Regions from separate parts of the Leclercia sp. CFBP8987 genome, predicted to be linked through region 3. Evidence: predicted binding sites of a transcription regulator. Region 3 holds the regulator's gene; each other region holds the start of a gene.
What was found. Region 3 encodes LexA, which represses DNA repair genes until DNA is damaged. Its sites were predicted from a motif close to TNCTGTATGTACATACAGNA; they were not measured.
Positions count from the first base shown of each region.

Region 1: the regulator LexA is predicted to act here: its motif matches at 4,087-4,106, upstream of SOM40_RS08790 (DinI-like family protein).
Region 2: the regulator LexA is predicted to act here: its motif matches at 4,406-4,425, upstream of sbmC (DNA gyrase inhibitor SbmC).

Region 1 covers NZ_CM188255.1:1,844,686-1,853,982, reverse strand. The annotation lists gene SOM40_RS08820 (hypothetical protein) at 75-266, opposite strand; gene SOM40_RS08815 (hypothetical protein) at 1,214-1,828, opposite strand; gene SOM40_RS08810 (DUF968 domain-containing protein) at 1,842-2,858, opposite strand; gene SOM40_RS08805 (RusA family crossover junction endodeoxyribonuclease) at 2,858-3,214, opposite strand; gene SOM40_RS08800 (hypothetical protein) at 3,211-3,417, opposite strand; gene SOM40_RS08795 (hypothetical protein) at 3,548-3,793, opposite strand; gene SOM40_RS08790 (DinI-like family protein) at 3,868-4,068, opposite strand; gene SOM40_RS08785 (LysR family transcriptional regulator) at 4,429-5,319, shown strand; gene SOM40_RS08780 (alpha/beta hydrolase) at 5,512-6,570, shown strand; gene SOM40_RS08775 (NADH-dependent flavin oxidoreductase) at 6,583-7,701, shown strand; gene SOM40_RS08770 (DUF977 family protein) at 7,941-8,201, opposite strand; gene SOM40_RS08765 (PerC family transcriptional regulator) at 8,205-8,624, opposite strand; gene SOM40_RS08760 (replication protein P) at 8,640-9,185, opposite strand; gene SOM40_RS08755 (DnaT-like ssDNA-binding domain-containing protein) at 9,097-9,297, opposite strand, start outside.
Region 2 covers NZ_CM188255.1:3,104,738-3,114,590, forward strand. The annotation lists gene SOM40_RS15110 (thiamine pyrophosphate-requiring protein) at 1-1,050, shown strand, start outside; gene SOM40_RS15115 (NAD(P)-dependent alcohol dehydrogenase) at 1,066-2,193, shown strand; gene SOM40_RS15120 (DUF496 family protein) at 2,252-2,587, opposite strand; gene SOM40_RS15125 (FUSC family protein) at 2,755-3,813, opposite strand; gene sbmC (DNA gyrase inhibitor SbmC) at 3,916-4,389, opposite strand; gene dacD (serine-type D-Ala-D-Ala carboxypeptidase DacD) at 4,511-5,683, opposite strand; gene sbcB (exodeoxyribonuclease I) at 5,876-7,312, shown strand; gene SOM40_RS15145 (APC family permease) at 7,409-8,767, opposite strand; gene yoeI (membrane protein YoeI) at 8,757-8,819, opposite strand; partial or broken gene SOM40_RS15155 (LysR family transcriptional regulator) at 8,979-9,853, opposite strand, start outside.
Region 3 covers NZ_CM188255.1:257,393-267,245, reverse strand. The annotation lists gene SOM40_RS01255 (CsbD family protein) at 1-18, opposite strand, end outside; gene dinF (MATE family efflux transporter DinF) at 160-1,479, opposite strand; gene lexA (transcriptional repressor LexA) at 1,552-2,160, opposite strand; gene SOM40_RS01240 (diacylglycerol kinase) at 2,270-2,638, opposite strand; gene plsB (glycerol-3-phosphate 1-O-acyltransferase PlsB) at 2,794-5,214, shown strand; gene ubiA (4-hydroxybenzoate octaprenyltransferase) at 5,309-6,178, opposite strand; gene ubiC (chorismate lyase) at 6,191-6,688, opposite strand; gene malM (maltose operon protein MalM) at 6,870-7,832, opposite strand; gene SOM40_RS01215 (maltoporin) at 7,946-9,250, opposite strand; gene malK (maltose/maltodextrin ABC transporter ATP-binding protein MalK) at 9,325-9,853, opposite strand, start outside.

The sequences.
Region 1 (9,297 bases), 1.6 Mb from region 3:
GGATTGCCCCACCGCACAGGGGGATTCACCGCTTAAAAGTCTATACCATATATTGAAGCGCACCGGTGTTTATTTCAAATATGTGGTGGCCTTAACGGTCCTGCTAAAATTTCAGCCTCTCCGTCATCACAAATATCATCGCCCTGTGTGAGATGCCAGATACCTGTAATGATTCTGCCTATTTCAGGGTCTTCAATTTCGACGTCAGTGTAATAAGCAATCTGAACCCTGCCGCCGTACTGTATCCAGTAAAAACCTGGTTCCATAATGATCGCCCTCTTCAAGCTCTGACAGAACTTATCAAGACGACAGTATCTGATATGTTAACCGGAATCCATGCGGGATGTGGGCGGCAAAGCCTATATCAGAACCGTGCAAAGAAGCTCATTATTGAGTGTGATGCCGGGTGCCTCCCGGTGACGCTGCGCCAGACCGCAGAATCGCGCTACTCACTTGCCATGTCTAGTCGCCCCGCCGCATAGGGGGATTCATCACAGGCACAGCCTAGTCCTCTTCCTGCCATAAAGCTATTTTTATCTGTGTATTTATTCAGTATAACCAAAAAGACCAGCGGTGCTGTGCTGGCTAAAGTCATATAAAACAAAAAGGCCGCCAATCGGCAGCCTTAGAAATCTGTGGTAATTGGACTGTAGTGCCGGGTGCCTCCCGGTGACTCTATGCTAGATCACAGAATCGCGTCATTCACCTCCAAGTCTAGTCGCCCCACCGCATAGGGGGATTCACCACAGGCGCAGCCTAATCGCCTTTCTTCAACAAAGCTAACTTTATTTACTCAGTATGAAAAAGAAAAAGGCCAGCGGTGTTAAGCAGTCCAGAATCATGTAAAACAAAAAGGCCGCCAATCGGCAGCCTTAGATATAGATGATACTGAGGTTGTGGTGCCGGGTGCCTCCCGGTGACCCTGCGCTAGACCACAGAACCGCGTTCTTCAAACCCGACTCGTTTTGCCTAGCCGCCCCACCGCTGAGGGGGATTCACCACCCGCGCACTGTACGTGGCTTGCATCTTTAAAGATACATATCATTTGCTATTTATTAATAATAAAAAAACCCCGCCGGAGCGAGGTTTCGTAATTTGTTTGATAAGAGCTTTTCGACGCTGCCATCGTGGCGCAGCTCTGCCAAGCATGAATGAATTATTCATCTTTCTGGCCCGTTTTCAACATAAATTGAAATATTTTTTAAGAGGCCTCTCAGTTTTGCTCCGTTTTCATCTGCCGGCACACGGTCAGAAACACCTTTGCCTGGAAGATTTCAAGGCACCACCGCACGCGCTTACGCGCTTCGCCGTCAGTGAGCCAGGGGGCCACGTGCTGCAACTCCCGCGTGATGTCGGACATCTTCTTGCGGGTGGTATAGAACTGCCGGCCAACCAGATACACCGGGTCGTGCAGGTCGAAGGTGTTCAGCATGATCTGCTCGATAAAGTCAGCATCATCGCGGCGCTCGCTCTCTTCGATCAGCGCTGACAGGGTCACCGGCCACAGAATGGACCGGGCACGCAGCGCTGCCTGAACGCCACGGAACCCCTCTTCCCTCGCCTGACCCAGCGCCTCAGTGATGCGCGACAGCTGAGTGTCCGACCACTCCGATTGCTTAACCTCAGACCAGAACTGGCTGAAATTCTCCAGACGGTATTGCGCGCGGGTTTTACCGCCGACGCATTCGCCCCAGACCGTCAGCAAGGATTTGATCCATGCAGACTGAACACTCTTAAGAGGCGTGAACTTCCCGAGGTAACTTTTTCTCGGTGCAGCAGCTGCTTTACCCAGACCTTCGATATGAATGCGGCGTTGACGTGGTGTCATCCTGTACTGCTCCTTAAGCCAGAACGCCGAGCGCAAATGCCCGGTCCAGCACTCTGATTATCATTTCCGGCTGAGTACCGTGCTTACGCTCGAATTTCACCGGATCGTCATGTAGTTCGGTATGGTGCTGGCGGCACAGGGGGATCACGAGACTGTCGTGCGCCTTCGTTCCCATGCCACCCTGGCCCCAGCCGATTAGATGGTGTGGATCATCTGACGGTCTGCCGCAGCACTCGCAGGGCTGCGTCTTAACCCATGCCAGATATTTGGGTTTGTCCCAGCGGGTCCGCTTTGGCCGCTTCATCAGGGTCTGAGGGGATTCGGGATCCACAAGTACGCTCACTACTGGCTTAATGGCTCGAACTTCAGGTAGCGCGCGGGCCTTGTCGGCGATGATGCTGGTGGCCGGTACCGCCGGTACGATCTCGCTCTCACGGTAAGTCTCTTTCACAGCTGTCAGGCGTAAAGCTTCGCGGGCAACTGATTCTGGCAGCGCATCAGTGACGCCGACACGAACAGCCCACCAGCACAACTCAGGCAGGGATATCTCGCGGGTCTTATCGATCGCCAGCGCCGACCGGGTAGTGTCCAGCACCCAGTCGATGACGTTCTGACGCGCCAGCTCCGCCAGGCGCTCGGTGAATTGTTCGCGCAGCTGGTTGTCGCAGTGGCCACAAAGAAGAATTGCGCCGGGCTCATGCCGCATGGTAGTCAGTTCGTGATAGTGGTAGTCGCTGTGCTGGTACTGGCATGTGCCGCCGCCGTGGCGCAGCAACCAGTATTCCAGGCCAGCCAGCCCACCAGCAGCGGTGATCACCTTTCCGTGGAGGAAGAACGGACGCAGCGCCGGGTTGGCCGCAAGCGGCTGGCGAAGATCAGGCACCCGCCCGGTCTCAAAGCTGGCCATACTGGCAGGCTGGCTCTCCACCAGCACGCGCCCTGAAATGAACATAGGCATCAGTTCGCTGCCGGGTTTCAGCAGCACTACGCCAAGTTCTCGGGCAATGACCGGTTTCAGCAATGCGCGCATTAGTCGATATCCCCGATGATAATCTGCCCTTCTTCGCCCCAGCGCTTCGTGACGCGAGAATCCCAGATGTGGGCGTCATCGGCATAGATGGCATCCATCAGGGCTTTCTCCAGGTTATCTTTGTCGGGCTTCTGCTGATGGGGTTTCCCCGCCATCTCCTGGCGCTTCTTCTTGCTCCAGCTCGGTGGCATCGGGAGGATAAACGTAATGTGCGCGCCTGCTTCCGGTAGTTCAACGCCCAGCAGCCGAACGTGATCGCAGAACGCACGGTACCGGAGAACTTCCGGCCGCTTTTTCCACTTATCGGACCTGGTCATTCTGGGCTTACCCATCGGGGTAATGTTGTATGTCTTCACGCTTCCCTCCAGAGCTTTTGCTGGAAGGTCTTATCCTGACGCGGGGCTCTGTTTGCCTCGGGCAGATAAGCGGTGAGCGTCCAGTGGATGAGATCGAAATCAAGGCTGCGCACAGTCCGCACGTCATTAGCGCGATAGCGGGCCTCGAGCTCGTCCACTTCTTTCGTCGTGAGCTGGGTGTGAATGAAGCTAGTTTTCTTCATGCCGTCACCAGTAAGTGCGCAGGCAAAAAGAAATCGCTGATTCCGAAAGGAACCAGTTTAAGTGCTTGTTTGGAAGGTTTTTGCGCCATGGTATCTCTCCAGTGGCGCAGCAGGTATAGGTTGTTCAGGCCTATGACGGGAGTTTAACAGAATTAAGCGAAACACGGTAACCTGCCCGCTCCAGCATCTGCGTAAAGAGAGTTGGCGACCCTACAATCTCATCATCCAGAAGCGGCGTAAACGACACCACATCACCTCGCCTGTACATCAGCGCACGGTCACATTCAGGAAATGAGTGCAGTCGTGCAACGATAACCCCATCGTGACATCTGATGACTGCATAACCCTTTTTTGGAAATTCTTCTTTTTGTTTCACCAAACCTCCCCTTCCACCCAGGAAACTAATTACATGCTGAATTAATAAAACCAGTCGTCAGCGCTTTCCCAGGTCTACTGGAAGATCTTTTCTACCTTCTTCTTCGCGTCCTTTTCACCGCCCAGAACACTTAACCCATCTGAGCCTGTTCGTCGTATAACCAGGGTGCAATCGCCTACCTGATCCTGCAGTCGTGTTAACAGTTCTTTTTCCAGAGCCGGGACAGCGCCCTTAGGAAGTTCTTTAGTTCTATCAATGCTTAACTCAACTCTCATAATAGCCTCCGCTGCATTAACTGTATGAATATACAGTATACCTATGGGCCGTTTTGATCAATGCTTTAGGCACACAAAATGCCGATAAGAATTATGAAAAATGAGAGCATAAGCCCGCTTGCCGCACTGTGTGCAAAGCGCTCGTTTAAGTCTGTAAAGTTCAATACGCCCCAACAGAGTCCCGCTTACAAGGGAAGAGTAACTTCCGTTTTGTGCCAAAAGCGGAAGTTGAGCATTAGTGAGTGCTAATGGATATTTGTCATGGATGAGGAACGTCGGATCGTTACCAATAGACAAACCTCCACCCCAGGAATTATTTTATAAGAAAGAAATATTAATCCAAAAGGACCTGGTCAATAAATGCGCCGTAAAAATGTGAACGATTATCAAGCTTTTATCGCCGTGGCCCGAGAAAAAAGCTTCACTAAAGCGGCCGCTCAGTTAGGTGTCTCACAGTCGGCGCTGAGCTACACGGTGAGGACTCTAGAAGCTGACCTTGGTCTTCGTCTTCTTACCCGTACCACGCGTAGCGTTTCTGTGACTGAAGCTGGCGAGCGGCTACTTTCCCGTATAGGACCCCATTTTGACGAAATTGAAAGTGAGATAGCTGCGCTGAGCGGATTGCGAGAAAAACCAGCCGGTACTGTGCGTATTACTGCCGTTGAACATGCAGCCGATACAATTCTCTGGCCTAAACTCGCCCCGGTGATGCTTGAGTATCCCGATATCAACATTGAAATTATCAGCGAGTACGGACTTAAAGATATTGTCGCTGAACGTTATGATGCTGGCGTTCGGTTGGGCGAACAGGTCGATATGGATATGGTTTCCCTGCCTCTTGCCAAGGATTTCCGTTTTGCAGTGGTCGCAGCGCCCTCTTATTTCAAGCGAAAAAACCATCCGGTAACGCCTCGTGATTTAAAAGATCATAGCTGTATCAGATTACGCCTGCCCACTCATGGCGGATTCTATACCTGGGAGTTTCGTAAGGATGAGACGGAAATTAAGGTCCGTATTGATGGACGAGCGACTTTCAGCACAATAAATATGATGAGGCAGGCCGCTCTAGATGGGCTGGGACTTGCTTATCTGCCGCTAGATTCCGTGGAGAACTACCTTGAAAACGGGATGTTAGTCCAGGTTCTTACTGACTGGTGTCCACCGCGCCCTCCCTATCATCTTTACTATCCCAGCCGTCTACAACATTCTCCGGCATTTGCACTTGTGCTCGAAGCACTCCGTGCCCCATAACCTTTGAGCACTGTTTTTCCTGGTCCATATCGAACTCAGTTACTTATAACCCTATTAATAAAACCTCCTTCTAAGCCCATGCGAAATTAAGCATCTAATTTCTCAATACTAAAGAGATTAAGATGGCCGCTGAAACAATCCATGTTCTTTCAGCGGCCAGGGCCGCCATCATGTATATGAAGGAGTCTTGCAATGAGTAAAAAAACAGGTGGGTTAAGTCGCCGTAATTTTATCCTGACGAGTTCAGTGGCCTCAGCAGGATTACTGATGGCGGGTCATGCTTCAGCCCTGCTCTCACCTACCCCTCGTACATCTGGCACCACGACACACGTAGATGGCGTCACAGTCAGCAGCGTCCTGTTCCGGAACAATGAAATAATGATGTCCGGAAACGTCTACGTCCCTCCGGATTTCAGCGAAAACCGTCAATACGCTGCTATTGTCGTTGTCCACCCAGGTGGTGGCGTTAAGGAACAGACTGCTGGCCTTTATGCCCTAAAACTGGCTAAAGAAGGATTTGTCACTCTGGCGTTTGATGCCTCCCATCAGGGGGCCAGTGGCGGATTACCGCGCTTTATCGATGATCCCATGAAACGCGTTGTCGATTTCTATAGCGCAGTCGATTACCTGACGACTCTCCCTTATGTCGATAATAATCGCATTGGCGCATTAGGTGTTTGTGCAGGTAGTGGTATCACGGTTAAAGCGTCAATGACGGAACGTCGAATCAAAGCGCTGGCAACAGTCAGTGCCGTGGATGTCGGAGCGGCGACCCGTAAAGGCTGGGAGGGAACAACATCTGAATCTGAACTCATTTCGACTCTGGATGCTGTTGCTAAACAGCGTACAGCAGAAGCAGCGGGCGGCGCACCGGTTTATGTCAACTATGTACCCAAATTGGGTGATACCAGTGCACCAAAAGATCTTCAGGAAGCTGCGGACTACTATCTGACCGAACGCGGAAAATATCCGACTTCTACCAATCAAATGCTGATGACAAGTATCAGTACGCTGGCGTCTTTCACCGGATTTGAAGGGGCTGATGTCTATTTAACACAACCACTACTGATTGTAGCCGGTAGTAAAGCAGGATCGCTCTGGCACAGCCAGGAATTACACAACACTTCGGCCTCTGTCCAAAAAACGCTGCATATCATTCCGGGTGCAACACATATGGACCTCTATGATGGTCAGGGTGCAACGGTTGCAGCGAGTAAGCTGGCTCCTTTCTTCAAGAAAAATCTCGCATAGGTATGACTTTCCATGAAACAAACTCCACTACTTGAAAGATTTCCACTTGGAAAAGGTGTGACGCTGCGCAACCGTATTGTGATGGCCCCGATGACGACCTGGTCGGGTAATGATGACGGCACGGTATCTTATGAGGAAGAAGCATATTATCGTCGACGCGTTCAGGACATCGGGCTGGTCATTACTGGCTGTACACATGTTCAGGAAAACGGCATTGGGTTTACGGGAGAGTTTGCTGCGTATGACGACAAATTTATTCCCGGTTTAAAGCGCCTTGCTATTGCTGCTAAAAGCGGTGGAGCACCGGCAATCTTACAAATATTCCATGCAGGTGTGAAAACCAGCCCTAAACTGGTTTCGGATATTGTAGCTGCAAGCGCTATTCCCGGTGACGCCGGTCCTTTCGCACCGTCCGTTACCCCTCGTGAACTGACATGCACTGAAGTCGAAACTGTTATTCAGGATTTCGGGGAAGCAACTCGTCGTGCAATAGAAGCAGGATTTGATGGTGTTGAGTTACATGGTGCTCATGGTTTTTTACTTCAGAACTTTTTCTCACCTCATTCCAACCGTAGAGAAGATCAATGGGGCGGCTCCCTTAAAAACCGTATGCGTTTCCCGCTCAGCGTCATTGAGAGTGTGCGTAAAACGATTGCTGAGCATGCAACCGATCCCTTCCTGATGGGATACCGCATTTCACTGGATGAGCATTACGAAGATGGGTTGCGCATTGATGAGTCGCTTCAGCTGGTTGACCGCCTGGTCGATGAGGGTATTGATTATCTTCATGTATCACTCGGTAATGCACTTGAAGCCAAACCAGTTGATGCACCGAATGGCTCCAAAGTCATCGAAATCGTGCGCAATCACCTTGCTGGACGTATACCTCTGATTGTTGCCGGGCAGTTGCGAACGCCAGAACAGGCCGAGGATGCTGTAAAAGCAGGGGTATCTTTGACGGCAGTAGGTCAGGGTATGGTTATGAACCCAGACTGGGTTAAATTCGTTGATGGCAAAGCTGAAGGAAAAATTGCTCTCAGTATTGCTGCATCAGACGTAGAGCAACTTGCTATACCCCAGAAACTCTGGCGCGTAATTGAGGAAACGACTGGCTGGTTTAACATCCGTTAAATACGGCCTAACCGTAATATGACAATTAGAATCAACTTACCTTCATAACCTGGAAAGTTCTTACATGGCCGGATTTCGGGATTAACTGGGTGACGGCCATGTAAATTTTATCTTATTCCTTTAAATCCTCTTCACACTAAAGGAACATTATTTCAGGCATAACATCCGCTTTTCGCTTATAGCCGCCCTAAAAATCCTTTCCGGGCGGCTTGGTGATAGTTAATTCTCAATCTTTAGTTTCATTTCGCCGTCATACGATTGGTGTAACGCTCCATGTCAAAGTCAATAACTGCCCGCTGGTCGCGGAAGACGCCGCAGCGTCCGTGGCGGATAAGATGGCCCTGCTTCACGGCAGCCCGAATGTATTTCTCGGCAGTAGTACGGTGCAGGCCGAACATGGCGACGACATCATTGGTCGTAGCGTGGCCATGCTTTTTCACCATCTCGATAATCCAGCTGATGAACAGGGTGCGTTCCCTGTGTGTTTTTGGTCTTGGCATCAGTCAGGCCCTCCCCGCCTGGCGCAGGCACTCTTTACGGCGTTTGGCGATCCAGGCAACCTCCACAGAGCTGCAGGCAATGCCGAACATGTCCGAATAAACCGCTGCAGCGCGGCGCCACAGTCCTTTTTCTTCCAGCGCTTTTGCCTTCTGCTCAGCAGCCTGCATCTTGATCGGGTCGCTTTTCTCCTCCATGCATGGAAGGATTACATCCGGGATATCAGCATGCGGCACCGCCGCATAGGTGTACTGGACGCTGTTACGTGAGCGTGTTATCACCCCATCATCACTCAGTTCGCGCAGCAGCTTGCCTGCTGTTGCACCTGACATATCCAGCGCTTCGGAAACGTCGCCGACAGCACAGTTCGGCTGGTAGCGAACGAAAATCGCCACCTGGTCTTTCTGGGTTAATGGTTTGGTCATTGGTCATCACTCGATTTAGTTGGTTAAACCTGCCGCCTTTCGGCGTTTGTACTCTTCCATCAGCAGCTGCGCCGGAGTTGGCCCTGCCGGGTGTTGCGGTGCTGCAAGCTGGCGACGTATCGGCGGTACCGAAAGGCCGTTACTGACGTGCTTGCTCCATTTTGTTAACAGCTTCTCTGCCAGTTTTTTCAGTTCCCCCTCTGTCATCTGGCGCTCCACGCCCGTTCTGCGCATTTCAATGCAGATGTGGTACAGCACCGGCTGCGGCCACGGATACTTATCGCTACCTGAGTACCGGTAGGACTCGTTACGCCAGCGGCGATACTCACCCATTACACTGTCGGACGTCAGGCCGAAGTGGTTGGCGCCGCTCTCTGAAACGAGCGATACAAACTCAGCGAGATCAGGCGGCCATGTGTTTCCAGCGGCACAACGTTCCATGCACTGCTGGCAGACCAGCTTGATTTGCTTTTCAGTCATCGAACCTATCTGGGCGATCCAGAGCGCCGACGGCTCCGCCCCATTCTTCTGCGTCCACCGGTTCGAGAATATTTCCCCCATGACCTGCCACAGGCGCCATGCCGTTTCCGTTGCCATCAAGTCCATTGCGACGTCTCCACTCTGCGTGGGCTGACTGAATCTGCTGAACAGCCCTGGATGCTGTAGGCTCTCC
Region 2 (9,853 bases), 2.0 Mb from region 3:
GCCAGGCATCCGGTCCTCTTCGCTCAACGCGGCGCGCGGAGCCTCCATGGGTTCGATCTTATCAGCAGCTTCGTTGAAGAGTGGGCGATCCCGGTGGTGGAGTACTGGGGAACGGAGGTGACGCTCTCGGCCGAGCATCCGATGTACGCGGGTGATGAACCGAAATACTGGCTGGCGAATGCCGACGTGGTGATGGTGGTCGATTCGCAAGCGCCCTGGATGCTCGACAGCACCAACATCAATCCCGACTGCAATGTGATTCAGATAGGCCCTGACCCGCTTTTCTCTCGTTATCCGGTCCGGGGATATCAGGCAGATATTAACCTGGCAGGCGACGTGGAGACGGTTTTCCGGTTACTGAGCAGCGCGTTAAAACCCTGTCTCGCCGATCAGAACTGGCAAGTAAGGGGCCGCTATGCTCAGGTGGCCGCCCATAATAAGGAACAAAAAGAGAAGCGGGAGACGATCCTGACGGCCGGCCGGACTGGCCCGATTGGTAAACCCTGGCTGAGCCATTGCCTCGGTGAACTCGCCAATAAATATCACGCGAAAATTGCCTCTGAGCTAACGACCCTCCCGCAGTTCGCCAGATTCACCCACCCTGAAAGTTATTACCAGGAGGCGCTTTCCGGCGGGCTGGGAGAAGCCTTCCCCATCGCACTGGGGCTTCAGCTGGCGGATCGCGAGGCGCTGATCGTTGCCGCCGTCGGTGATGGTTCATACCTCTTCGCCAATCCGGCGGTCTGCCATCACATTGCAGAGGTGATGAAGCTGCCCGTGCTGGTGGTGATCGGTAATAACGCGGGCTGGGGGGCCGTTGCAGGCGGAACCCGAGCGCTCTACCCCGAAGGCTACGCCGCAAAAATGGCGCAGATCCCGGCCACCACCTTTACGTCATCACCCGATATGTCGGCACTTGCCGCGTCAGGCCAGGCCTGGGCGATGGCGGTTGACCGCGCCGAGATGCTGCCCGTCGTTCTTGAGGAAGCCGTCAATATTATTCGCACCCAGAAGCGTTCGGTCCTCGTAGACGTGAAGCTGGGAATGTAATCAAGGAAAAAGAGTATGTCTGGTCAGAATGTACGTTCCCTGCCCTTCCGTGCTGCCGTGGTGCGTCAGCCCGGTGGCCCGTTTGAGCTGAAAACGGTTCGCTTCCAATCGCTGCGGCCCCATGAGGTCATTGTTCGTATCGTGGCGACGGGGATGTGCCATACCGACATGGTTGCCAGGGATGGTTTATATCCGGTTCCGCAGCCTGTTGTGCTCGGCCACGAAGGGGCTGGGGTGGTAACCGCCATTGGCGCAGAGGTACAGAGGGTCACCGTAGGCGATCATGTGGTGCTGACGTTTTTATCCTGTGGAACCTGCCGCCCCTGCCTTGAAGGCGCGCCAGCCGGCTGCCAGAACTTTAATGCCCTGAATTTTTCCGGCCAGCGTTGCGACGGCAGTCATGCCCTTTGTGGCAATGATGGCCAGCTACTTCATGACCGTTTCTTCGGCCAGTCCTCGTTTGCCGAGTTTGCGGTGGTGGATCAGCGTAATGTGGTGAAGGTACGTCCTGACGCGCCGCTGGAAATGCTGGGCCCGCTGGGGTGTGGGATCCAGACGGGTGCCGGGGCGGTACTGAATGCGTTAAAGGTAAAAGCAGGTAGCACCTTTGCCGCATTTGGCGGCGGCACCGTTGGCCTGAGCGGCGTGATGGCGGCTCATGTCGCCGGTGCCACCACCATTATCGCCATTGACGTGGTTGCTGAACGGCTGGCACTGGCCCGTGAACTGGGCGCCACGCATGTCATTAACAGCCGGGAGCAGGATCCGGTCCAGGCCATCCGGGAGATCACCGGCGACGGCGTGGATTTCAGTCTGGATTCTACCGGACGCCCGGAGATAGTGCGTGCCGCGGTGGAGGCACTGCGTCCGCGCGGCCTGTGCGGGATTGTCGGCGCGTCAAAACCGGGCACAACCTTTTCACTGGATATGAATGACATGATGCAAAATTGCAAAGTGTTGCGGGGCATTGTTGAGGGAGACAGTATTCCGGATCTCTTCATCACGCAGCTGGTTGAGCTGTATATGCAGGGGCGATTCCCCATCGACAAGCTGATGCGTTTTTACGCTTTCGACCAGATAAACCAGGCCGCGGCAGACAGCGAGCGGGGTTTAACCATCAAACCGGTGATCCGCATCGGTTGATCCGGGCAACAAAAAAGCCCCCTGCCGGAGCAGAGGGCTTTTATTCATTCAGTGGCGCTTATTCGCCTTTGGCTTCAGCGTGCTTCATCTCGCCCATGACTTTCAGCTTTTTCGAGATTTCACGACGTTCTTTAGAGATCTCAGCATTTTTGATGATGTAGTCATCGACGCGGTCTTCGTAGTCACTTTTCATGCTGGCGATGATGCCCTGGATGGCTTCAACGCTCATGCCTGGCTTGATGTAATCGCTCAGGTTGTCCAGCAGCAGAACACGCTTCTGGTTGTCACGGATCTTCTTCTCAACGTCCTGGATTTCACGTTGCAGTTTGTTCTTGCGGCGGAACAGGCGGACGAATTCCAGAACATCCTGGAACGAAGGCTTGGTAGTTTCCATTTTTACACCCCTGATAATGTGAGATTCGGATTCGTTTAAACAACCGCGATGCCGTTAACCTTACTGACAGCGATTGCTGATGACAATAATTTTTCCTTTGTCCCTATCATAACCTCAATTTCTGCTGAATCGAAGCAGCAGCCATCACAACCGTGCATAGCCGCTTTTTATTTGCGCAATGCCCGGCAGATAAGATGTGACAACAGCTCCAGCTGGCGCGCAAGTTCCATGCTCAACCATACATAGCCATGAATAGGCGTTTCCGCCACGTTTTCACTGCGTTGATCGTTTATCAGCTGTCGCAGCTCGGCAACGATTTCGTTCAGCCGCTCGGTATTGGCCAGAATCGGCTGCGGATTACCTTCATAGAGCGCATGGGCTATGGTGAGCAGCGTCTGCTGCGTCATCTGCTGCGTCTCTTTTAAGGTCCGGGCATTCAGCATCACAAAGTGACTGGCCCGGGAAGCCCAGTGGGCGTTGATCTGTAGCTCCAGCATGCAGACCAGGTTGCGGCTGACGGTCTGGATCGCTTCGAAGATCGCTTTCTGAATATGGGTCTCTTTACTGGCCGGGGTGATCAGGCCGCGCATTTTTACCACGTCGTTAAGGATGGTTTGCAGATGTTTTTCCAGCCGCGGACGCTCAACCAGGTTGGGAGAAAAGCCCGCCTGATAAACCCGGTTAAAGGCAGTGACGTAGTTCGCCATCTGGATACGCCAGTGCAGGAATGCCCGCTGCGGCCAGATCCCGGTAAACAGCATCGCCAGCAGGGAACCGAGGATCACGTCGCCGCTTCGCCACAGCGCGGTGTGCATATCCCCTTGCGGCGCGCCAATCACCACCGCAAGGGTGATACCAATCAGCAGCGCCTGATAGGGTCGCTTGCCGAGCGCCAGCCAGCCGCAGAGGAACATCGCTACTGCGCACCACAGCAGCATCAGCGGCAGGGAGAACAGCTCCAGCTTCAGGGCAATCAGCCCCAGCGCCGAACCCAGAATGGTGCCGCCAATGCGCTCAAACGCGCGTGGCACCACGTTACCCCAGAAGGAGATGGGGCCCATGATTACCACCAGCGTAATCAGCGGCCAGGTGCCTTCCGGCACGTCCAGCAGACGCACCAGTAAAAAGGTGAGGATAAACGCCAGCGCGATACGGCATCCGTGCACGGTACGGTAGTGGCGATACAGTCGGATTTCAAAGGGCGTCAGAGTTTTGTCGGGGCGCACACGCTCTCCAGCATTACGGCAAACCCTGATTGTACTGCGTTTTCTGCCGGAGCGGTGGCATCCGGCAGAAAAACCCTGTGAAGCGTAAGCATACGTGCAGCGTTACGCCACCCGGTTTTGGACCGGAATAAACATCTCAATATCCCAGTAGCCGTCGGCGTTACCGTCATTCAGGTAACGTTCGAAGCAGGGTTTCGGCGCGATCTGGTAATCGACATCTTCAAGCAGGCTGTCGAAGAACAGGTTCCACGGCGTGGCGAAGTCGTGATTCTCAACGCGGGCGCTGGCTACCGCGTAATCGCCTTCGGCCACTTCGGTGAGGATCACCCCTTCACTGTTAGCGGGGATGACAAAATCGTCCGGCACGGTGACAACCGTGTCGCAGCGTAATTTTTCCGCCGGGACTTCATCAGGATTATCGTAATAGACCGCCACCCACTCCAGCGGCTGAATATGTCGGCCATCTACCCACATCACCAGTTGCTCAAAACCCTGCTTAACGGTCTGCTCCCAGGGGCCAACCATATGAAAACCGGCGATTTTGCGTTTATTCTGGTGCTTGATGCTGTAGTCCATGCTGCCTCCGATTGGTTACTGTATATACATACACTCTAATGCAGAGAAAAGCGGTTTAACAATGATGACCTGTCTATTATGCGAGCAGGCTCGCACAGTCGCCAGCCTGCTCATTCTGCCGTCAGGCTTTATGGTGCAGATAGTCGCTCAGGCGTGAGAACATCCCGCCTTTACCGACGCTTTCCAGGGTCACCAGCGGCCAGTGGGCGACCACCTTATCGCGATCGTACAGCTCGATCTCCCCGACCCGCTGATGCGCGGCGATAGGCGCTTCGAGCTCTTTTTTATCCAGCACATATTTGGCTTTGATGTTCGACAGCTCCGCTTTCGGCAGCGCCAGCCAGAAGTCCTGATCGGTGCCCAGCGAAATCTGCTCTTTATCGCCATACCAGATGCGCTCGATGCCCACCTGCTTGCCGTTACGCAGGATCTGCACGGTATCGAAGTTCTGCTGTCCCCAGTGCAGGAGCTTGCGCGCCTGATCCTCGCGGCCTTTCGGGCTCCCGGCCCCCATGATGACGGCAATCAGTCGGCGCTGACCGTCCACGGCTGAGGCAATCAGGTTAAAACCGGCGCCGGAGGTGTGCCCGGTTTTCAGGCCATCGACGTTAAGGGACTTATCCCACAGCAGGCCGTTACGGTTCTGCTGGGTGATACCGTTCCAGGTCAGGCTCTTCTCGCTGTACATGTGATAAAACGCCGGTTCACCGTGGATAATGGCCCGGGAAAGCACCGCCAGATCGAATGCCGAGCTGTGCTGGCCCGGCGCGTCCAGACCATGCACCGTTTCAAAATGGGTATCGCGCAGATTCAGCTTTTTGACGTAATCATTCATCATGGTGACGAATTGTGGCTGCCCACCCGCCACGTAATCGGCCAGCGCCACGCAGGCATCGTTGCCGGAGTCAACAATCAGGCCCCGGCTGAGGTCACGCACCGAAACCTGCTCGCCCGCCTTCAGGAACATCAGCGAGGAGCCGTCAAATACCGGATTGCCCTTGGCCCAGGCATCCTGACCAACCGTGACCATATCGTCCGGGGTGATGCGATGGCTGTCGATGGCGCGATCCACCACATAGCCGGTCATCAGCTTGGTCAGGCTGGCCGGATTGCGCTGCTGATGTTCGTTGCCCGCCGTTAAAATCTGCCCCGTCGTGTAATCCATCAGTACCCAGGAACCGGCCTGGATAGCTGGCGGCTGCGGCGCATAATTAATCGGGTCGGCAGCCAGCGCGGAAGAAATGCTCAAAGTGAGTAAAGAAACAGCAATAAACAGACGGCGTTTCAACGGTATATCCTCAGGTCATTTAAAATCGTTGCCCTTTTTACGTAAGTTTTCCGCTGGATACCTGGAATAATTGCAAAAAAATGTGACAGCACGCAGGTTTTTTCCGGACAATGCTTCGCAAATTTGCAGGCTGACGGCGCTTTTCCTTCGGCGTGCCAGGCGGGATGGTTTACCATAGTGGTGTCACTCATAAACAGGATGGTATTACTGGTGTCTGACTCCGCCGCGCTGCCTACATTTTTATTTCACGACTACGAAACCTTTGGCACCAGCCCCTCGCTGGATCGCCCTTCCCAGTTCGCCGCCATCCGCACCGATGCCGATTTCAATATCATCGGCGAGCCGGAAGTGTTCTTTTGCAAACCCGCCGATGACTATTTGCCTCAGCCCGGCGCGGTGATGGTCACCGGCATCACGCCGCAGGAAGCCCGGGAAAAAGGGGTAAATGAGGCTGAGTTTGCCCGTCGCATTCATGACCTGTTTACCGTGCCTAACACCTGCGTGGTGGGCTACAACAACGTGCGTTTCGATGACGAAGTGACCCGGCATATTTTTTACCGCAACTTCTACGATCCCTATGCCTGGAGCTGGCAAAACAAGAACTCGCGCTGGGATCTGCTGGATGTGATGCGCGCCTGCTATGCCCTGCGTCCTGAAGGGATCAACTGGCCCGAAAACGAAGACGGGTTACCCAGCTTCCGCCTTGAACATCTGACCCGCGCGAACGGCATTGAACACAGCAACGCTCATGACGCGATGGCCGATGTCTACGCCACTATCGCCATGGCGAAGCTGGTGAAGACCCGGCAGCCGAAGCTGTTTGAGTACCTGCTCAGCCATCGCAGTAAGCAGAAACTCATCACCCTGATTGACGTGCCGCAGATGAAGCCGCTGATGCACATCTCCGGGATGTTTGGCGCCTGGCGCGGAAATACCAGCTGGGTGGCCCCGCTGGCCTGGCACCCGGACAACCGCAACGCGGTGATTATGGTGGATTTGGCCGGGGATATTACCCCCCTGCTGACACTGGATAGCGACAACCTGCGCGAGCGGCTGTACACCCCAAAAGAGGCGCTGGGCGATGATGCCGCGGTGCCGGTGAAGCTGGTGCATATCAATAAGTGCCCGGTGCTGGCTCCTGCCAATACCCTGCGCCCGGACGATGCCGAACGGCTGGGCATCAACCGTCAGCACTGCCTGGACAACCTGAAACTGCTGCGGGATAACCCGCAGGTGCGCGAGAAGGTAGTGGCGATTTTTGCCGAAGCGGAGCCGTTCGTTCCGTCAGAGAACGTCGATGCTCAGCTCTATAACGGCTTTTTCAGCGACGCTGACCGCTCTGCCATGAATATCGTGCTGCAGACCGATCCCCGTAACCTGCCCGCCCTGGATATCACTTTTGCCGATCGGCGCATTAACAAGCTGATCTTTAACTACCGGGCGCGTAATTTCCCCGGCACCCTGGATGAGGCCGAGCAGGAACAGTGGTTACAGCATCGCCGCAACGTGTTTACGCCGGAGTATTTGCAGGCTTACGCCCAGGAGCTGGAGATGCTGTACGGTGAGTATGAAGGGAATGCTGAAAAGCAGGCGCTGTTAAAAGCGCTGTATCAGTATGCGCAGGAGATTGTGTAACCCGAGAAAACAAAAAAGCCGGAGGCGATGTCTCCGGCTTTTTTTTGCCCGGCGGCGCTACGCTTGCGCGGGCCTACGGGCTTTGCAGTCAATTAATTATGCGACATCTTCGTACTGAGGAACCGGGTTGCGGAAGCTTTTGGTTACGCATGCCAGGTAAATCAGACCGATACCACCCCAGATCAGACCCAGAACCATTGAGCTCTCTTCCAGGTTGATCCACAGCGCACCCACAGTCAGCGCGCCACATACCGGCATCAGCAGGTAGTTGAAGTGGTCTTTCAGCGTTTTGTTGCGCTTCTCACGGATCCAGAACTGAGAGATCACGGAGAGGTTAACAAAGGTAAAGGCAACCAGCGCACCGAAGTTAATCAGCGCCGTAGCAGTAACCAGGTCAAATTTAATTGCCATCAGAGCAATCACACCCACCAGCAGCACGTTCCATGCCGGGGTACGCCATTTCGGATGAACATAACCGAAGAAGCGAGTCGGGAACACGCCATCACGCCCCATCACGTACATCAGACGGGAAACGCCCGCGTGTGCCGCCATACCGGATGCCAGAACGGTGACGCTGGAGAAGATTAGCACGCCCCACTGGAAGGTTTTGCCGGCGACATACAGCATGATTTCTGGCTGTGACGCGTCCGGATCCTTGAAGCGAGAGATATCCGGGAAGTACAGCTGCAGGAAGTAAGAGGCACCGATAAAGATGATGCCGCCCAGCAACGCCGTCAGGAAGATAGCGCGCGGGATCACACGCTCAGCATCTTTGGTCTCTTCAGACAGAGAAGAGATGCCGTCAAAGCCGAGGAACGAGAAGCACAGGATCGTCGCACCGGTGATCATCGGCACTACATGCGCGCCTTCAGACCAGAACGGACGGGTGCTGGTCAGCGTACCTGCGCCTTCACCGTGAGAAACGCCGTAAATGATCAGACCCACGATGACCGCCACAATACCCATCTGCAGAATAACAATCAGGGTGTTGAAGTTGGCCACGGTCTTGATGCTGCGCAGGTTAGAGATGGTCATAAAGGCCACCAGCGCCACAACAAAGATCCACGAAGGTACGGAAGGCACCAGCGCTTCAAAGTAAATTTTTGCCAGCAGAATGTTGATCATCGGCATGAACAGGTAGTCCAGCAGGGATGACCAGCCCACCATAAAGCCAACAGCCGGGCTAATGGACTTCTGAGCATAGGTGTACGCAGAACCTGCGGACGGGAAGCGGCGAACCAGCTTGCCGTAGCTCAGCGCGGTAAAGAGGATCGCGATCAGCGCAAAGGCATACGCCGTTGCAACGTGACCGTCAGTGAGGCCTGAAACGATACCAAACGTATCGAACAGCGTCATCGGCTGCATATAGGCAAGGCCCATCATAACAACCGGAATCAACGTAAGCGTTTTACGTAATTCCACGCGAGAGGTTTTTGGAGTTGCGTTATGCGACATGGTTATTCTCCTTTACGGTGAATACCGCCACGTAAGCGAATGATTGCCCCATTTCTTTCTTCCTCAGCGACAACAACTGTCGGATTTTAGTAAATATCTATCCGGTACGAAGCCCGGCCTCTTGGATTTAATGGTTTTCTTACATGCAAAAAAAAATAATCGACGCCTTTTATATCGTCGATTATTCCATGTTTGCTGCGGCGCATTTTCCCTAAATGATAGTAAAAATGCAAGAGATCGAAAGGCATCCTAAAGTTAAATTTTTTATTAATCCGCTGATTTCTCAGCTGCGCCCTGCGCATAAAGGGCAGCGATAGCACTATTTGCTAAAATTTCTTGCCGCCACCATGCGCTGGCAAGCCCGGCGGTCTGCTCATTCCAGCCTATCCATACGGAATCATAACTGGATTGAGCGATGACCTGTTTCTCGACCAACGCACCGCTTTCTATAAAACGCTGGGCTAAATATCGCGGCAGATAGCCACAGCCTAAGCCGCTAATTTGCAGCTCCAGCTTGGTTTTAAAATCAAATACGGTAATGGCTTCCTGATCGTCCAGTAGCTGGGAGGAGGCCGTACAGCCCGGTAATGAATTATCACCCACTACAATTGCGCGATAACTTTTGATGACCCGCCGGTTGATCGGCTCCGGCTCCTGGGCCAGCGGATGGTGTGGGGCGATGACGAACACCTGCTCCAGTTGCCCGAGACAAGCAAAGCCAAAATCGCTGAGCCGGGGCGGCTCATGCAGCGCGCCAACGACGATATCCGCCCGGCCCTGCACCAGCGACTCCCAGGAACCGGCTAACACGCCATTGATAAATTTGAGACGGGTAACGCTGTGTCGCGCGTAAAAGGCCTCGATGAGCGGTGCCAGCAGGGAAAACGGGAAGGTATCATCCACGCCGATAATCAGCTCGTTTTCCCAGCCCTGATGCAGCTTGACGGCCTGTTTTTCCAGCTCACGCACCGAATGCAGCACGTCCCGCCCTTTTTCCAGCAGCATCTGCCCGGTGCGGGTAAAGCGCGCCCGGTGACCGGAACGGTCCAGGATCTGAATATTCAGATCGCTTTCGAGTTTGTGAAC
Region 3 (9,853 bases):
GACTTGGTCTTTATTCATCATCGATTCCTCTTCGTTCGGTCGTTAAGGTTAAGTTCGTCCTAAAATACGTTTCGTGCTGGACGTGATAATAATTATAGATAAGCCTGCGGCGTTAGGTTTGTTATTCGGAATCTTTTACCATTTGGCCAAGCGAAGCCGCTACAGAAACCAGGTTCCGTTGCGCCAGTGCCGGTGCCAAATCCACGCCAGAGAGAGCCCACGCAGGGCCAGGAACACGCTCAAAGCCAGCCACAGACCGTGATTACCCAGCCACGGTAGGGTGAACAGCGTCAGGCCAAACCCGGCGGCCGCCACGGCCATGCTGTTGCGCATCTCTGCTCCGCGGGTTGCGCCGATAAACATGCCATCCAGCAAATAGCACCAGACGCCCACCACCGGTAACACCACCTGCCAGATAAGATAGTGGCTCGCCAGCGCGCGCAGCTCGGGTAGCGAGGTCAGCAGGGCAATGATGTTGTCGCCTGCCAGGGCATAGATGAGCGCAAAGGCCAGCGCCACCAGGCCGGACTGACGGCAGGCCGCCCGCCACACTTCCCGCAGTTGACCGCTTTCCCGGGCACCATAGGCCTGCCCGGAGTGCGCTTCGACCGCATAGGCGAAGCCATCCAGGGCGTAGGCGGTAAAGGTCAGCAGGGTCATCAGCACGGCGTTGACGGCGATAATCTCCGGCCCCAGCCGCGCACCCATTACCGTCAGCGCCCCGAAACAGAGTTGCAGCAGCAGCGAGCGCAGCATGATGTCGCGATTGAGGGCCAGCAGCTTGCGGATATTGCCCCGCCAGCTTGCCTTCAGCAACGCCAGCGAAATACCGCGCAGGGCCAGCACCCGCCACACCATCCACAGGCCGATCGCCAGGGTGGCATATTCTGCGATAGCGGTCGCCAGGGCCGCGCCCTGCACGTTCATCTGCAAACCCATCACCAGCCAGAGATCCAGCACGATATTGAGCAGGTTACCCACCACCAGCAGGATCACCGGCGCCCGGGCATACTGAACGCCCAACAGCCAGCCCAGCAGGACCAGGTTAGCCAGCGATGCCGGGGCGCTGAGCCAGCGTATTTCAAGGAAGCGTCGCGCCTGATGGAGAACGGCCTCGCTGCCACCGACGATATGCAGGGCCAGATCGATAAGTGGCGTGCGCAACAGCACAATCAATAATCCGGCACCCAGAGCCAGGATCAGCGGCTGTACCAACGCCCGGGCCAGACGCAGCGGATCTTTCGCGCCATAGGCCTGGGCGGTAAGCCCGGTGGTGCTCATGCGCAAGAAGAGCAGCAGCATAAACAGGAAGCTGGTTGCCGTCGCGCCGATGGCGACACCGCCCAGATAGATGGGCGAATCGAGATGACCAATTACTGCCGTATCCACCAGCCCAAGCAGAGGGACGCTGATATTGGAGACGATCATAGGAAGTGCAAGACGCCACAACGCCTTATCGGAAGCAGTCAGGAGAGACATGAGAATGTTCGCCGGAAGCAGAAGAAGCAGAAGAAGCAGACTGCGACAGGGCCGCAGTCTGTCAGAAAGCAGTTATAACCACTCACCGTTGCGGATGACGCCAACCGCCAGGCCTTCGATGGAGAAGTTATTTTCACGCAGGTCGACAACAATCGGGGAAAACTCACTGTTTTCCGGCAGCAGTTGTACGGTATTGCCCTGCTTTTTCAGGCGCTTAACGGTCACTTCGTCGTCGATACGCGCCACAACCACCTGGCCGTTACGCACGTCCTGCGTTTTATGCACCGCCAGCAGATCGCCGTCGAGAATACCGATGTCTTTCATCGACATGCCGCTTACGCGCAGCAGAAAATCTGCGCTCGGTTTAAACATGCCAGGATCGACCTGATAGTGGCCTTCGATATGCTGTTGCGCCAGCAGCGGTTCACCAGCGGCGACGCGACCGACGAGCGGAAGGCCCTCTTCGGCTTCAATCAGCAGACGAATACCGCGAGACGCACCGGAGACAATCTCAAGCACACCCTTGCGCGCCAGTGCCTTAAGGTGCTCTTCAGCGGCGTTTGGAGAACGGAAGCCCAGACGCTGCGCGATTTCTGCACGCGTCGGCGGCATACCCGTCTGGCTGATATGATCCCGAATGAGATCAAACACCTCTTGCTGCCTGGTCGTTAACGCTTTCATTCCGCCCCCTGGGTGTATATACAGTTATGCTGTGAGTATATACAGCTAAAGGTGATTTTGGAACCACAAACCGCATAAAAAACCAGAGACTTGTTCGGTTTCTGAAGGCTTATCGTAAATGTCCCCAAAGCAGCGTGACCCAGGTAAACAACGCAACGATAATCGCCATCAGCACCGCGGCAGAGCCCATATCTTTCGCCCGGCCCGAGAGCTCGTGAAAATCAGTGCCAATGCGGTCGACTACCGCCTCGATCGCACTGTTCAGAATTTCGACTATCATCACCAACATCACCGAGCCAATCAGCAATACGCGGGTGATAGGATCAACATCCAGCCAGCAGGCAATAATAATCGCCACGGCGACCGCAACCCCCTCCTGGCGAAATGCGGCTTCATTGATCCAGGCAGCACGGATGCCTTTCCATGAATAACCGGCAGCTTTAATGATTCGGGTTAACCCAGTGGTATTATTGGCCATTAAAAGAAACCTTTCTTCGAAAATAGCGTCAGAAACGGTGGCTTAAGCGCTATGCGCCGCCCCCGGAAGTATGACGGGTAACAACAGAAATCTTGCGCGCTTTCTGTTATCCTTGCGCCGCAATTGCATTTTTAACCAGAGGCTTTACATCGTTTATGTCTGGCTGGCCACGAATTTACTACAAATTACTTAATTTACCATTAAGCGTCCTGGTAAAAAGCAAGTCTATCCCGGCGGTTCCCACGCTGGAATTAGGACTCGATACCTCGCGTCCTATTATGTATGTGTTGCCTTATAACTCGAAGGCAGACTTGCTGACGCTGCGCGCCCAATGCCTGGCGCACGATCTTCCCGATCCGCTGGAGCCGCTGGAGATCGACGGCACCCTGCTGCCGCGCTACATCTTTATCCACGGTGGCCCTCGTGTGTTCACCTGGTACACGCCGAAAGAAGAGTCGATCAAGCTGTTCCACGACTACCTCGATCTGCACCGCAGCAACCCGCTGCTGGACGTGCAGATGGTCCCCGTGTCGGTGATGTTTGGCCGTCGTCCGGGGCGCGATAAGGGCGAAGAGAATCCGCCGTTGCGCATGCTCAATGGGGTGCAGAAGTTTTTCGCCGTCAACTGGCTGGGCCGCGACAGCTTTGTCCGTTTTTCGCCGTCAGTCTCACTGCGCCGGATGGCCGATGAGCACGGCACGGATAAGACCATCGCCCAGAAGCTGGCCCGCGTGGCGCGTATGCACTTTGCCCGTCAGCGTCTGGCTGCGGTAGGCCCACGCCTGCCCGCGCGTCAGGATCTGTTTAATAAGCTGCTGGCCTCAAAAGCCATTGCCCGCGCCGTTGAAGACGAAGCGCGCAGCAAAAAAATCTCCCATGAGAAGGCGCAGCAAAACGCCATCGCCCTGATGGAAGAGATTGCGGCTAACTTCTCCTACGAGATGATCCGCCTTAGCGACCGTATCCTGAGCTTTACCTGGAACCGGCTCTATCAGGGGATTAACGTGCACAACGCCGAGCGTGTGCGCCAGCTTGCCCACGACGGCCATGAGATTGTCTATGTGCCCTGCCACCGCAGCCACATGGACTACCTGCTGCTCTCGTACGTGCTCTATCACCAGGGGCTGGTGCCGCCGCACATTGCTGCGGGGATCAACCTCAACTTCTGGCCGGCAGGCCCGATCTTCCGCCGTCTGGGTGCGTTCTTTATTCGCCGTACCTTTAAAGGCAATAAGCTCTACTCGACGGTGTTCCGTGAGTATCTGGGCGAGCTGTTCAGCCGTGGCTACTCGGTGGAATATTTCGTGGAGGGTGGCCGTTCCCGTACCGGGCGTTTGCTCGATCCGAAGACCGGCACCCTGTCGATGACCATTCAGGCGATGCTGCGTGGCGGTACGCGTCCAATCACCCTGGTGCCGATTTACATTGGTTACGAGCACGTGATGGAAGTGGGTACCTACGCCAAAGAGCTGCGCGGCGCCACCAAAGAGAAAGAGAGCCTGCTGCAGATGCTGCGTGGTCTGAGCAAGCTGCGTAACCTCGGTCAGGGGTATGTCAACTTCGGTGAACCGATGCCGCTGATGACCTACCTGAACAACCGGGTACCGGAGTGGCGCGAGTCTATCGATCCGATCGAAGCGGTACGTCCGGCCTGGCTGACGCCAACGGTGAATGCCATTGCTGCCGATCTGATGGTGCGTATTAACAACGCCGGGGCGGCTAACGCCATGAACCTGTGTTCTACCGCCCTGCTGGGCTCTCGCCAGCGCTCGCTCACCCGCGAACAGCTGCTCGAGCAGCTCGACTGCTACCTGAACCTGTTGCGCAACGTGCCGTACGCGGAAGATGCCACGGTGCCGACCGCCAGCGCCAACGAGTTGCTCGAGCACGCGCTGCAGATGAACAAGTTCGAGGTCGAGAAGGACACCATCGGCGATATCATCATTCTGCCGCGCGAGCAGGCGGTACTGATGACCTACTACCGCAACAACATTGCGCATATGCTGATGCTGCCTTCGCTGATGGCGGCCATCATCACCCAGCATCGCCAGATCACCCGTCAGGCGCTGCTGGAGCATGTGACTGCCCTCTACCCGATGCTGAAAGCCGAGCTGTTCCTGCGCTGGGACAACGACGAGCTGGCAGAGGTGCTGGATAAGCAGATTGAAGAGCTGACCCGCCAGGAGCTGATTTCGCAGAGAGATGACATTCTGCTGATCAATCCGTCCCGGGCACGCACGCTGCAGCTGCTGGCGGCGGGGGCACGCGAAACCGTGCAGCGCTACGCCATTACCTTCTGGCTGCTGAGCGCCAACCCGTCGATCAACCGCGGGACGCTGGAGAAAGAGAGCCGCACCCTGGCACAGCGCCTGTCGATGCTGCACGGCATCAACGCGCCGGAGTTCTTCGATAAAGCGGTGTTCAGTTCGCTGGTGTTGACGCTACGCGACGAGGGCTATATCAGCGACAGCGGTGATGCCGAGCCGGCCGAGACGATGAAGGTGTACCAGATGTTGGCGGACCTGATTACCTCAGACGTGCGCTTAACGATTGAGAGCGCGACGCAGGGCGAGTAGTGCGTAAAAAAGCCGGGTGGCGCTCACGCTTACCCGGCCTACGATTCGGCACAATATGTAGGCCGGGTAAGGCGAAGCCGCCACCCGGCTTTTTTTACGCCAGGTAACTCACCGCCAGCCCCAGGAACAGCACCAGACCGACGTAGTTATTGTTCAGAAACGCTTTAAAACAGGCTTCGCGCTCGCGGTTGGCGATAAGTTTCTGCTGGTAGATAAACAGCACGCCTGCCGCCGCGACTGCCGCGTAAAACGCCCCGTTCAGCTGGTTCAGGTAACCAATTGCCACCATTAGCCCCAGCACGGCCACCTGCAAAAGCCCGATGATCAGCTTGTCCTGCCGACCAAACAGAATGGCAGTGGATTTGATGCCGATTTTCAGATCATCATCCCGATCGACCATCGCGTATTGCGTATCGTAGGCCACCGCCCAGAGGATGTTGGCCAGGAACATCAGCCAGCAGCTCAAGGGTACGCTCTCGCTGACGGCGGCAAAGGCCATCGGGATCGACCAGCCAAAAGCGGCGCCCAGCACCACCTGCGGCAGATGGGTATAGCGCTTCATAAACGGGTAGACCCAGGCCAGAGCCAGTGCTGCCACGGAGAGCAGGATGGTCATGGTATTCAGGGTTAACACCAGCAGGAACGACAGCAGGACCAGCACCACAAACAGCGTGCGCGCCTCTTTCTCGGTGACATCGCCGCTCGGCAGCGGGCGATTAGCGGTGCGTTTTACATGGCCATCAAACTTACGGTCGGCATAGTCGTTGACGACACAGCCTGCCGCACGCATCAACCAGACGCCCGCCACAAACACCGCCAGGATCCACAGCGGCGGCAGCCCGGGGGTCGCCACCCATAGCGCCCACAGCGTCGGCCACAGCAGCAGCAGCGCCCCGATCGGCTTGTCGGTTCGCATCAGACGGTGGTACGCCAGCAGCTTGTTCTGCGTCAGACTCCACTCCATTTTATCTTCCTCTTAGTACAACGGCGACGCCGGTAAAAACAGCTCGGTCAGCATCAAGGGTTTACCACTCAGGCGCAGGCGGGAACGACGTCCTAATAGCCCGGCATCGCGACCAATCTCAATAAAATCACGGGTAAGCTCGGAGGAGGTGAACAGATAACGTCCCAGCGGGGTTTTGCCCATCTGCTGCAGCGCCAGCTCCGGCCCGGTAAGAGTAGATTCCGGCACCACGGTGCGCCCGGCCAGCCACGGCTCGCCGTCGGCGCAGAGCAGGATCTCCCGCAGCCAGTAGCGGGCCTCTTTCGGCAGCAACGGCAGTTCATCCGCTACCGCGTCAGGCGTGACGAATCCTTCCTGAATAAGGGTCACGGTGACCTTTTTGCCCTGCTGCTCAAAACGTTTGGTCATGGAATCTTCCAGCAGCAGCCAGTCGAGCTGCTCCGGTTCCAGCGCAGGGATTTCGTCAAAATAACGCAGCGCGCGCAGTTGCGTTAGCGCGGGGTGTGACATGCCAGACTCTCCGATACATAACGTGAAGCTATTGTATCGCAGAAACGCGGAATGGGGGCGGGCAAACGTGAACTAGCGAACATTATCGCAACAGAGATGCAACAGCGGCAGACCGTGCAAAAAAAGTGCGCCCGTAAGGGCGCACCAAACTACTGACAAAATCAGCACTGTGGGGAGACGGTCACCCCTTGCCTTTTACACTGCTGATAAAGGTGGAACGGGCAGTGGTCGAGCCTAAACGCTCGGCTTCATCAAGGAGTTTCAGCGCCTTGTCGACGTCGCCTTTAGCAACTGCCTGTTTAATCGCCTGATTGAAGTAGGTTTCGGTGTCGTTAAGCACCGGCTCGCTCTTCTTCGCGGCAACCGGGGCAGCGACTGGGGCAGCAGCGGTAGCCGGTGCAGCGACTGGCGCGGCATAGACCGGAGCTGGCGCTGCGGTGTTACCCACCGTGACCGGACCCGGGCCGGAAGAGCCAAACAGCGGGCCGACCAGCACGCTGGAGGCGTTGTTGGTCGAGACTTTCAGCTTCAGCTCACCCTCGGTAACGTGGCGGGCAAGCGGGTCCGGAATATCCGGTACGGCGTTGCCGGTGCCTTTGGCATAGGCTTTTGCCGGGTTGAGAAGTTTGGTGGTTTGCTGCAGATCTTTATCGGTAGTAAACACCAGCACATAGAGTTTTTGCTGACCCAGCGCTGGCGTCAGGCGCATGACCCCTTCCAGGCGGTCCGCGCTCATCACGCCCGGCTCCTGGTAGGTGAAGTATTCGCTCGGGAAGTAAGCCGATGGCGTCAGGTTCTGATCCAGAATCAGCACGTTCGGGGCAAATACGCTGGTTTGTTTATTGACAATACTGGTCAGCGTGAGGGTGATTTCACCGATATTTGCAGGCACGCTGTAGGCGGCCACCGGGCCGGCGATCCCCGGCACATTCAGCGACTGACCGCCGGTAGAGAGCTGGGTGGTCTGGGTTTTAGACTGGTCGACAGGCGTCCAGACCAGCTGTTGCAGCGCGGCGGCCGGAACAGCAGGCGCGGCGCTGGTGTTTTGCGGAACAAAATTGACGTTCGCCAGGGTGATGGCGGGAGCACTTGCCAGCAACCCTGCAGAGAGGCACAGCGCGACGAGACTTTTCTTCATTTTCATTGTTATTACCTCAGATAGCATAAGCACTGCGGTGGCCAGGCAATAGCGCGCAGGACTCTATGAAGAGAGGGGCTTGCGCCCCTCTTTTAGGTCAATACATCAGAGACTACGTCTTACCACCAGATTTCCATCTGGGCACCGAAGGTCCACTCATCGTTGTCGCCGCGGCTGAAGGTCTTCGCGGAGGTGTCGTTATACGCTACGCCAGAGGAGTAACCGGTATCGCCATTGTTAGCGTAACCCCATTTCTCATCCCACTTGGCGTAGGTTGCGAAGACACGGATAGCCGGACGAGACCAGATGCTGTCGCCAGCCTGCCACTGTTGTGCCAGGGTGATTTTGTACTGGTTGTTGTTGTCTTCAGTACGCTGGGATTTCACGTTGTCATAGCCAACTTCCAGCAGGGTGGACATGATTGGTGTCCATTTGTACATAGGACGAATACCGACGGTCCACCACTCGGTACCGTTGTTGTTGTCCAGATCGATATTCTGGTACATACCGACGTACATCAGATCCCACTGGTCTGCCAGGGTGATGGCACCGTGGTCGAGAACGCGGATCAGAGAACCGTTGTTGTTCAGGCCAGCACCCTGCGGAATACCTTTCCCGTTGGAGGTCATGGAATCCGTTGCGTACTGCAGCACAAACTTGTTGAAGCCTTTCAACATGCTCTGGGTATGTTCAGCGGTGAACATCCAGCCATCTTTAGAGGCGCCAGGCTGCAGGTAGTAGTCGTCTGGAATGTTGGTGTGACCGTAGTCAACGCCCAGCTCCAGGGTACCGCCTGGGTTGATTTCCATACCGGCTAAACGAACGTCGAAGACATCGTTCGGCACGATATTGTCGTAAATACGGTTGCCATCAGTATCGAAGTCAGCGAACGCAGAAGAGCCGCCGGATTCAGAAGAACGGGTCGCTGCCAGAGAGAGTTTACCGAAGCCCAGATCGATGTTTTCGATACCCGCACCAGGACCAGAGATATCCCAGTAGTAGAAGTCGATCATGTGAACGTCATGACGCTGATAGAAGCGCTTACCGGCCCAGATGGTGGAGCCTGGCAGCCATTCAATCAGGTTTTTACCCTGCACGTTTGCTTCACGGAATGCCGGGTCAGTGGCTTCCCAGTCATTACGCTGAGAAACGGAATACGCTACGTTGGTGTCGAAATAGAAGCTCTTGTCGCCCTCTTTCCACACTTCCTGGCCCAGTTTAATCTCGGCATAGGTTTCACATTCGTTACCAAGACGGTATTTACTTTGTGCACCTGTTGCCTGGAAACACTGCTGTTCGCCACCACTCCCGGTCCAGCCAATGCCAGAACGAGCATAACCTTTAAAGTCTACAGCGCCGGCCTGGGCAGACAGGATGCCTGCCGCAATGGCGACCGCCAGAGGGACTTTGCGCAGAGTAATCATTGTTCTATCTCCTGAGATCATTGCTTTTCTTTGAACACTTCACCTGATGGTTTCGTGCTTATTATTGGGGTTACTTAAACGCCGGGCTCCTGATGCAGCCGACGACATGCAGTGCCATCTTCCCGGAAGAGATGGCAGCGCTCTGGCGGCAAGCCGATAGCGAATGTGGCACCCTCTTTTACCAACACCACGTCATTCTGGCGGTACACCAGGTTCTGACGAATGGCGGGGATCTGGATATGAATCTGTGTTTCGTGACCAAGTTGCTCAACCACCTGAACCTCGCCTTCAAGCGTCACATCGGCGATGTGGCTCGGCAGCAGGTGCTCAGGACGGATCCCGAGGGACATGTTGGCCCCGACGTTGACGTTTGCGCTGTCGACCGGTAACCACACCTGCTGGCGGTTCGGCAGTTCAACCTGAACCTGTTCAATGGCGGTGGCGGTGACTTTGACCGGCAGGAAGTTCATCTTTGGCGAGCCAATAAAGCCCGCAACAAAGCGGTCTGCCGGGTAGTGATAGAGTTCCAGCGGTTTGCCCACCTGCGCCACGCGGCCGGCATCCAGCACCACAATCTTGTCGGCCAGAGTCATCGCTTCGACC